One region of the Micromonospora sp. NPDC049282 genome, then DNA from elsewhere that is predicted to be linked to it. Evidence: riboswitches for the same ligand, from Rfam matches in the RefSeq annotation. Region 1 holds a riboswitch; the other holds the start of a gene.

Region 1 (4,935 bases):
ACGCCGTCCTGGTCGCGCTTCTGGACTTCGGGTCGTTGGACGAGGCGGCGCAGGCGCGGTTCCGTGCCACGGTGACCCGGCTCGCCGCGACCGGGCAGACATCGGAGCTCGTCGAGCGGAGGACTCCCGAGGTGGCGGTGGGCATCTGGACGGCGGGCATGGGCGCGGCCGCCGTGTGTCTGCTGTGGCTCAGCGTCGGTGCGGTCATCTCGACCAGCCAGGTTCGGCAACGCGCGATGTACGCCGCTGCCGGCGCCGGTCGTCGGCACCGCCGCCTACTGGCGTTGCGGCTGATGGCTCCGCCGTTCGCCGGTTTCCTGCTGACCGGGGCGATCGCGATCAGCGCCGCGTGGATCTCCGGGGTGCACGACGGCAGCCCGTTCGGCTGGTGGTGGACACTGCCGTCGCTGGCGGGAATGGCAGCCGTCCTGGTCGTCGCCGGGCAGTACGCCCGACCTGTTCGGCAGGCGCCGGGCTGACGGGGCGAGTGGTCACCCGATCAGCGGCCGGAAGGTGCCGAGCAGCACGCTGGCCGTCAACGCCGAGCCGGCCAGCAGCGCCGCTCCGGTGATCAACAGCCAGTCGGCGACGACGAACCGCTGCGGACGGGCCACCGCGCGCGGGGTGCCCGCGTCGAAGCCCCGGGCATCCATCGCGACGGCCAGCCGGGTGCCGCGCCGGATCGCGCCGACCAGCAGCGTGAACGCGGTCGACGCGAAGAGCCGCAGCTTGGCCAGCGGATTGCGCCCGGCGTCCACGCCCCGGGCGCGGCGAGCCATGCTGATCATCCGCCACTCCTGTTCGAGGAGCGGCACCAGCCGGAACGCGGCCAGCGCGCCGATGGCGAACCGGGCCGGCGCCTTCGCGTTCTGGATCAGCGCGTCGGCCAGTTCCGTCGGATCGGTGGTGGCGAAGACGATGATCCCGGGCAGCGCCACCGCGAGCATGCGCAGCACCAGCCCGAGCGCCGTGACCAGCACGCCCTCGGTGACCACCACCGGGCCGGCCTCGACGAACACCCGGCCGGACCGGTCGGCGGCGAAGAGCACCAGCGTGACCAGGATGCCGACGGCGGCGGCCAGCAGCGGCCAGGCCCGCCGGGCCAGCACCCGGTAGCGGACGCCGAACAGCGGCAGCACGGCCAGCTCGACCGCGATGGCGATGGCCGGCGCGACCGGGTCCAGCGTCGCCACCAGCACGACGGTGAACACCAGTGCGGCGGCCAGCTTCGCCACCGGGTTGCGCCGCGCCAACGGGGCGCCCGGCGTCGCCACCGGTTCCAGGCCGATCACGGGACCACCCCGTCCGGGTCGGCGGGCGGGCGGTCCAGGTTGAGCGTCCGGTCGGCCAGCGCGGCCACGAAGTCCGCGTCGTGGGTCACCGCGACCACGCCGTGCCCGGCGTCGCGCAGCTCGGCCAGCAGGTCGACCAGCTCCAGCCAGGTGCGCCGATCCTGGCCGAACGTGGGCTCGTCGCAGATCAGCAGGCGGGGCGCGGTGGCCAGGGCGGTCGCCACGCTCAGCCGCCGCGCCTCGCCACCGGAGAGGGTGTACGGGTTGGCGCCGGCGAGCCGGTCCAGCCGCAGCCGCTCCAGCAGCGCGTCGACGGTCGCGGTGACCGCCGCCTCGGACCTCCCGGTCCGGCGCGGCCCGAGCGCCAGCTCGTCGCGGACCGTGCCGGTGACGAACTGGTGCTCCGGGTCCTGGAAGACCGAGCCGATCCGTCCGGCCAGCGCGGGCGCCCGCCACCGGTGCGGCGGAGTGCGCGCGTCCCGGCCGGCCAGTTCGGCGGAGGCGGTGACCGCACCCGCGCCGGGGCGCGTCAGGCCACCGAGGAGCAGCGCCAGGGTGGACTTGCCGACGCCGTTCGGGCCGAGCACGGCGAGCGCCTCGCCGGCGCGTACCCGGAGGTCGGTGGGGGCCAGCCGGGGCGGCAGGCCGAGCCGGTCGGCGGTGAGCAGCACGTCGCCGGCCGGCGTGGCGGCGTGCCGCGGCGGCACGGTGTGCCCGGGCACCCAGACCCCGGCGGCGGCCAGCGCCGCGCCGTGCGCGGCGAAGACCGCCTCGGGCGGCCCGTCGGCCCGCACCCCGCCACCGGGCTCCAGCACCACCACCCGGTCGACAAGCGGCAACGCCTCGGTGACCCGGTGCTCGACGAGGATCAGCGTGGTGTCCGGGTCGAGCGCGTCCGCGACCGCCCGGCGGATCAGCGTGGCCCCGGCCGGGTCGAGGTTGGCGGTGGGTTCGTCGAGCAGCAGCAGTCCCGGCCGGAGCGCGAGCGCCCCGGCGAGCGCCAGCCGCTGCTGCTCGCCTCCGCTGAGCGCGGCGGTCCGGCGGTCCCGGTGGTAGGGGAAGCCGACCCGGCGCAGCGCCTCGTCCACCCGGGGCCAGATCTCCTCGGCGGGCACGCCCCGGTTCTCCAGCCCGAACGCGACGTCGTCGCCGGAGCGGGCCATCACCAGCTGGGTCTCCGGGTCCTGGAACACCACGCCGACGCGCTCGCGGGCCTTGCGCGGGTCCAGCCCGTCGATCTCGACGGTGCCCTCCTGCTCGCCGGAGTCGTCGGGCAGCAGCCCGGCCAGCGCCGCCAGCAGCGTGCTCTTGCCCGCCCCCGACGCGCCCAGCAGCAGCACCCGTTCCCCGCTCTCCACACGCAGGTCGATGCCGCGTACCGCCCAGGCCCGGCGTCCCCCGTGCCGCCACCCGAACCCCCGCAGCACCACGCCGCTCACGGTCCCACCCCTTCCCCAGCCTCAGTGATCAAGGAGTTCGCGTCAGGAAAACCGCTCGCCGCCGACGCGAACTCCTTGATCAACGGCGGGATCCCCGTCAGACCAGGGCTCGGTCGCGGCCGGCGGGGAAGCGGTCCAGGACGCCGGTGTTGGCCAGCGCCCGGGTCAGCACCCACGCGCCGAAGCCGGCGACGACGGTGGCGCTGACGATCGTGATCAGCGCGTACGGGATGCGGTAGGAGGTCAGCTCGTAGGCCTTGTTCCAGTAGACGAAGTCGAAGATCGCCGCGCCGAGGCCGGTGAGCGCGCCCGCCAGCACCGCCACCGGCAGCCGGAACGAGCGGTAGCGGAACGCGGCGAACGCCAGCTCGGCGCCGATGCCCTGCATCAGGCCCTGGAGGATCACGATGCCCGCCCACTGGCTGCCCAGCAGCGCGGACACGATCGCGGCCACCGTCTCGCAGTAGAGCGCCGCGCCCGGCTTGCGGATGATCAGGCCGGCGAGCACCGCCGGGATCAGCCACACGCCGTAGAGCACCGCCTGCGCCGGCGGGAAGAACGCGAACGCCGCGTCGGTGGCGCTCCAGAGCAGGCCCCAGGCCCAGAAGACGACGCCGAAGGCGACCGCGATCACCGAGGCGACGACGATGTCGACGGTACGCCAGCGGTTGCTGTCGGTGTGGTTCATGACGGACTCCCAGTTCGTGGTGAGGAACCAGGAGAAGACGCACGCCGCGGCCGGTTTGCCCGGACTGCGGCGCGGCTGGAGGTCGACCGAACTCCCTGCGCTGGCATTACCCAGATCAGGTTCGAGGGTCTGCGGGCACCGGCCCGCACTCTCAGCGCTGTGCGCTCCCCTGTCGGATGTGAAGTTGTCTCGTCGCAGACGCTAGCACCGACGGCGGCCCCGGGCCCAGCAGGGCGAAGGTCGGCTACGGTGGCGATCATGCGGATCGAGGCGCGGGGCCTGACGTTCGACGTACGCACCGGGGGCCCCGAGGACGGCGAGCCCGTCCTGCTGCTGCACGGTTTCCCGCAGCACGCCGGCGAGTGGGACGCGGTGACGCCCGCGCTGCACGCCGCCGGGCTGCGCACGTACGCGCTCGACCAGCGCGGCTACTCGCCCGGCGCGCGGCCGGACGCGGTCGAGGCGTACCGGATCCCGGAGCTGGTGGCCGACGCGGCGGCCGTGCTGGACGGGCTCGGGGTGACCGCCGCCCACCTGGTCGGGCACGACTGGGGCGCGATCGTGGCCTGGGGCCTGGCCGCGGCGCACCCGGAGCGGGTGCGGACGCTGACCGCGGTGTCGGTGCCGCACCCGGCCGCGATGGGGCACGCGCTCGCCACCGACCCGCGGCAGAAGGCGAAGTCCGCCTACATGGCGCTGTTCCGGATGCCGGGCAAGGCGGAGAAGGTGCTGCTGGCGCTGCGCGGGGCCGCGCTGCGCCGGCTGCTGCGCGGGGTCGGCGACACGGACACGGTCGAGCGCTACGCCGAGCCGATGCGCTCACCGGGCGCGCTCACCGCCGCGCTCAACTGGTACCGCGCGATGAGCGGGTCGGACATGAAGGCGGTCGGGCCGGTGGCGGCGCCGACCACGTACGTCTGGAGCGACCGGGACGTGGCGATCGGCCGGACCGCCGCCGAGGCGTGCGCGGCGCACGTCACCGGCGACTACCGCTTCGTGGTGCTCCCCGGCGTCAGCCACTGGATCCCCGACGAGGCCCCCGGCCCGCTGGCCGAGGCGATCCTCGCCCGGACGTCAGGGACGGAGAAAGCATGACGGTGAGTGCCGAGGCGTACCTGGCGACGGTGACGTCGACGATGGAGCGGGTCGCCGCAGAGCAGCGGGTGAACGTGGCCGCGGCGGCCGACCTGATCGTCGCGGCGGTACGCGCCGACGGGGTGGTGCACGCGTTCGGCACCGGGCACTCCGAGGCGCTCGCCATGGAGATCGCCGGCCGGGCCGGCGGGCTGGTGCCCACCAACCGGATCGCGCTGCGCGACCTGGTCCTGCTCGGCGGCGAGCCGGCCGACGTGCTCGGCCCGAAGCTGGAACGCGAGCCGGCGGTGGCGCACCGCCTCTACGAGCTGGCCCCGGTCCGGCCGCAGGACGTGTTCGTGCTCGCCTCCAACTCGGGCGTGAACGGGGCGATGGTGGAGTTCGCGTCCGTGGTGAAGGAACGCGGGCATCCCCTGGTGGC
Region 2 (4,935 bases), on a different contig from region 1:
CGGGCAGCAGCGTGCGCTCGTCGCCGATCACCTCCAGCTTCACCCAGTCGGTGTCGAACGCCTCCCGGGCCAGGTGCGCCACCTTCACCGCCTCCACCGAGGTCCGGCAGCCGGCCGTGTTCGGCAGCAGCCGTACGCCGCAGCGCTCCAGCAGGTCGAGCAGCCCACCCGTACCGCCCGGGGTGGTGTCCACCCGGCGCAGCGCCAGCGTCACCAGCTCGGCGCCGGAGGCGCGGATCGCCGCCTCCAGCACGTGCAGGTTGGCCGCGCCACCGGTGCCGAGGACGAGCCGGGAGCCGAACGCGACGCCACCGATCTCCAGGGACATCCCGCTCACCCGCCCTGCGCGGCGCTGAGCACCTCGACCCGGTCGCCGTCGCGCAGCACGCTCACCGGCCAGCCGCCGCGCGGCACCACCTCGCCGTTGACCGCGACCGCGAGGCCGCGCTGCTGCCCGGTGACCGCGCGGACCACCTCGGCCACCGTGACGCCGTCGGGCAGCGTCCGTCCCGTGCCGTTGACGATCAGTTCCACCTGGGCTCCTTCGGAAACCGGTCCGGGGTGAAGGGGGCGAGCGCCGGATCCGGCTCGCCGGTGACGATCAGTTCGGTGACGAGGTCCGCGGTGACCGGGGTGAGCACGATGCCGTGCCGGTGGTGCCCGGTGGCGGCGAGCACGCCGGTCCGGCCGGGCAGCGCCCCGATCACCGGCGCGTTGTCCGGGGTGCCCGGGCGCAGCCCGGCGACCGCCTCGACCAGCTCGTACTCGGTCAGCTCCGGAACCAGTTCGACGGCCGCGCGGAGCAGCCGCAGCACGCCGCCGGCGGTGACCTCGGTGTCCGCGCGTTCCTCGACGGTCGCCCCGACCACCACCTCGCCGCTGTTCCGGGGCACCAGATAGACCGGCTCGCCGTCGGCGTACCCCCGGATCACGTGCCGGAAGCCCGGCGGGCCGCCACCGGGCGCGCGGAGCCGGAGCACCTGGCCCTTCACCGGCCGCACCGGCAGCCCGGTCAGCGCGGCGGCGCCGCAGCCGGCCGCGACCACGGTGACCCGCGCGTCCACCTCGGACAGCGCGCCGACCCGGGCGGGCCGGAACACCACGCCGGCCCGTTCGGCCGCGACGCGCAACGCGGCGACCAGCCGGCGCGGGTCGACCTGGTGGTCGCCGGGAGCGACCGCGCCGCCGCGCACCCGGGTGGCGAGCGCCGGCTCGCGGTCGCGCAGCGCCGACGGACGCAGCGGCGTGATCGGCAGTCCCAACCCCCGCTGGTACGACCACAGCCGCCCCGCCTCGGCCAGGTCGTCGGCGGTGAGCCCGACCACAAGCGTGCCCTCGGTGCGGTGGCCGAGGTCGACGCCGCTCGCCTCGGCCAGCTCGGCGGCGAACCCGGGCCAACGTGCCGCGGACTCGACCAGCAGCGCGGTCAGCTCCTGCTCACCGAAGTACGCCTCGGCGACCGGGGAGAGCATGCCGGCGGCCACCCGCGACGCTCCCGACCCGGGCCGGTCGTCGTGCACACTCACCCGCAGCCCGCGCTGCGCGCACCGCCACGCGATCGCCAGCCCCACCGGCCCCGCCCCCACCACCCCCACCTCGGTAAGGAAGGGCCCCTTGTCAACGCTTCCGGTAGCGGAAGGGCCCCCGCTCAACACGTCAGCGCCCCGAGCAGCGCGGCGGTGGCGTGCGCGGGATCGGCCGCCGAGCTGAGCGCGCCGACCACCGCCACCCCGTACGCCCCGGCGGCCCGCAGCGCCGGCACCGACGCGGCGGTCACCCCGCCGATGGCGATCACCGGAACGGTCACCGCCCCGGCCACGGCGCGTACCCCGTCCGGACCGATCGGCGCGGGCAGGCCCGGCTTCGTGGTGGTGGCGTGGCACGGGCCCACGCCCAGGTAGCTGGCCCCGTCGGCCACCGCGGCCCGGGCGGTGTCCGCCTCCCGGGCGGTCGCGCCGAGCACCGCGTCGGCGCCGAGCACCCGGCGCGCGGCGGCCACCGGCAGATCGTCCGCCCCGACGTGGCCGCCGGACGCGCCCACCGCGAGCGCCACGTGCAGCCGGTCGTTGACCAGGCAGCGCGCCCCGTACGGCCGGCAGGCCTCGACCACCCGCCGGGCCAGCTCGTACGCCTCCCGGTCGGTGGCATCGTCCGCCACCCGCACCTGCACGACGAGTTCGGCGCGGGCCACCGGCAGGGCGGCACGCAGCACGCCGAGCGGATCCCGCCCGGGCCGGGTGTCGGTGATGAGATGCAGTCGTCCCAGGGACGGCACGGCAACGCTCCTCCCTGCGCCGGCATTACCCGGATCAGGTTCGACGGTCGGGGGCTGTCAGCCCCCCTCTCAGCCCGGTCCGTACCGGGCTCCCGTGGGTCACTTGCGGCCTACCGTACGACGGGTCCCCGGCCGGACGGAAGACCGGATGACGTTTTTCCCACGACGGCACCACTCGGCGGACCGGGACAGCGGGTGACCGTCGCATCACGACACGCTGCCCGGATGGCCACCTCCGCCCGTGTCCCGCCACGTCTGTCGTCCCTGCCGTTCCGGGGCAGCCGTGCCGTCGCCGAAGGACTGCTGACCTGGACGAAGCTGCGCGGGCCGACGTGGGTCCGCCTCCTGCCGGACGTGTACGTGCACCGGGGCGGACACCGCGCCGACGACCACCGGATGTGGTGCGAGGCGGTCGCGTTGCGGCTGCCGCCGGACGCGGTGCTGGCCAGCCGCAGCGCGGCCTACCTGTTCGGTGCCGACCTGCTCACCCGGGGCGATCCGGTGACCGTGCTCCTGCCGACGACAGCCCGGCTGCGCCCGCATCCCCGGCTGTCGATCGTGCGGTCACCGGCACCGGCACGGGATCGCACCCGGTTCGCCGGGCTGCCGGTCACCACCGCGCTGCGCACGGCGTTCGACCTGGGTCGCCTCGGTCCCCGGGTGGAGGCGCTGGTCGCCGTCGACGCGCTGCTGCGTCGCCGGGTGGTGGAACTCACCGCGCTGCGCGCCTACGCCGCGGACCGTCCCGGCTGGCCGGGCTCGTCACTGCTGCGCGAGGTGTTGACGCTGGCCGAGCCGCTGAGTGAGTCCCCGATGGAGACGCGCCTGCGGCTGCTCCTCCTCGACGCCGGCCTCGGCCCGCTGACCGCCCAGCACGAGGTGCGCCACGGCGGGCGCTTCGTGGCCCGGGTAGATCTGGCCTGGCCGACGCTGCGCATCGCGGTCGAGTACGACGGCGACCACCACCGGGAGCGGGCCCAGTTCCGGCGGGACGTGGCGCGCCTGAACGCGTTGCGCTCGGCGGGCTGGATCGTGCTCCGGTTCACCGCCGACGACGTGCTGCGCCGCCCCGAGGCCACTGTCGCCCTGGTCCACCAGGCCCTCGCCGAACGCCGCACCACCATGCCGGCCCGCTGACGCCCTACTGCCGCCGCTGGACCTCGTCGTGCTGCGCCGTGCCGGGCGACGCCGGGACATGCCGCGCCGGGGCGGGACACGACGCATCCGGCTGGGCGTCGCGACCCGCGCCCAGGTCGGACGGGCAGGGCCAGGAGGCAGGGGCCGGCAAGGCCGGGCCGGGCCGGCGCCCCGAGATACCCACAGCGTTCCACTCGCCAGGGTCGCCGTCCGTGAGTGGAACGCTATGGGTGTCAAAACGCACCGCAGACACCCATAGCGTTCCACTCACCCCTGGTCACGCCCCCCGGGCGGCGGGGGGCGAGGGCGGGGGCGGGGGGTGTCAGAGGAGGGCGTCGAGGGTGTCCAGGTCCTCGTCGGTGGGCTGCCAGGTGCCCGCGTCGGCGTTGGCGCGTACCTGCTCGGGCGTGGTCGCGCCGGCGATCACCGAGGTCACCGCGGGCCGGGCGGCCAGGCCACCGATGGCCACCTGGAGCATGCTCACCCCGCGCTCGGCCGCGTACGTCTCGATCGCCTCGATGGTGTCCCAACGTGCCGCGGCCAGCCGCTCGGCGTACCGGCCGCCGCCGGCGAGCCGGCTGCCCGCCGGTGGCTGCTGGCCCCGCCGGTACTTGCCGGTGAGCAACCCGTTGGCGAGCGGGAAGAACGGCAGCATGCCGAGGCCGAACCGCTCGCAGGCCGGGATCACCTCGTCCTCCACCCCGCGCTCCAGCAGCGAGTAGTGGTTCTGCGCGGAGATGAACCGGGTACGGCCCTGCGACGACGCGGTCCAGTCGGCGTCGGCGATCTGCCAGCCGGCGAAGTTGGAGTTGCCGAGGTAGCGCACCTTGCCGGCGGTGACCAGGTCATCGAGCGCGGCGAGCGTCTCGTCGATCGGCGTGCCCGGGTCGGGCTCGTGCATCTGGTAGAGGTCGATGTGGTCGGTGCCGAGCCTGCGCAGCGACGCCTCGACCGCGCGGGCGATGTAGCGGCGGGCGCCCCGGGCGCCGTGGTCCGGCCCGTTCGCCCCGTTCATGTCCATGCCGAACTTCGTGGCGACCACCACGTCGTCCCGGCGGCCCTTGAGCGCCTGGCCGAGCAGTTCCTCGGAGCCGCCCTGGGGTTCGCCGTAGATGTCGGCGGTGTCGAAGAAGTTGATCCCGGCGTCGAGCGCGGCGTCCACCACCGCCCGGGTGCCGTCGAGGTCGAGCTTGCGGCCGAAGTTGTTGCAGCCGATGCCGACCACGGACACCACGAGCCCGGAGTCGCCCAGCCGGCGATAGGTCATCTCACTCACGAGATCCACCCTATGCCCGCCACCGGCCGGTTCCTCGTCGATCACCCGACGTCCCAGACCGGCTCCGGCGTCTCCACCACGTCCCCGTCGCCCCGGAACAGCACGAACCGGTCGAAGGTGCGGGTGAACCACCGGTCGTGGGTGACCGCGATGACCGTGCCGTCGAACGCGCCCAGGCCGGCCTCCAGCGCCTCGGCGGAGGCCAGGTCGAGGTTGTCGGTCGGCTCGTCGAGCAGCAGCAGGGTGG

What was found. A riboswitch is a leader RNA that binds a small molecule or an ion and turns the genes downstream of it on or off. The one in region 1 is predicted to bind thiamine pyrophosphate.
Region 2: another riboswitch for thiamine pyrophosphate. It lies ahead of thiE (thiamine phosphate synthase); the one in region 1 lies ahead of ACGFI2_RS28695 (ECF transporter S component).

What each region holds. Positions count from the first base shown of each region.
Region 1 is NZ_JBICSL010000026.1:65,218-70,152, reverse strand. It holds gene ACGFI2_RS28710 (hypothetical protein) at 1-479, shown strand, start outside; gene ACGFI2_RS28705 (energy-coupling factor transporter transmembrane component T family protein) at 492-1,292, opposite strand; gene ACGFI2_RS28700 (ABC transporter ATP-binding protein) at 1,289-2,731, opposite strand; gene ACGFI2_RS28695 (ECF transporter S component) at 2,829-3,419, opposite strand; TPP riboswitch at 3,494-3,600, opposite strand; gene ACGFI2_RS28690 (alpha/beta fold hydrolase) at 3,678-4,514, shown strand; gene ACGFI2_RS28685 (sugar isomerase domain-containing protein) at 4,511-4,935, shown strand, end outside.
Region 2 is NZ_JBICSL010000021.1:44,990-49,924, forward strand. It holds gene ACGFI2_RS26525 (thiazole synthase) at 1-337, opposite strand, end outside; gene thiS (sulfur carrier protein ThiS) at 334-534, opposite strand; gene thiO (glycine oxidase ThiO) at 525-1,652, opposite strand; gene thiE (thiamine phosphate synthase) at 1,649-2,275, opposite strand; TPP riboswitch at 2,270-2,381, opposite strand; gene ACGFI2_RS26545 (DUF559 domain-containing protein) at 2,501-3,412, shown strand; gene ACGFI2_RS26550 (aldo/keto reductase) at 3,735-4,697, opposite strand; gene ACGFI2_RS26555 (ABC-F family ATP-binding cassette domain-containing protein) at 4,730-4,935, opposite strand, start outside.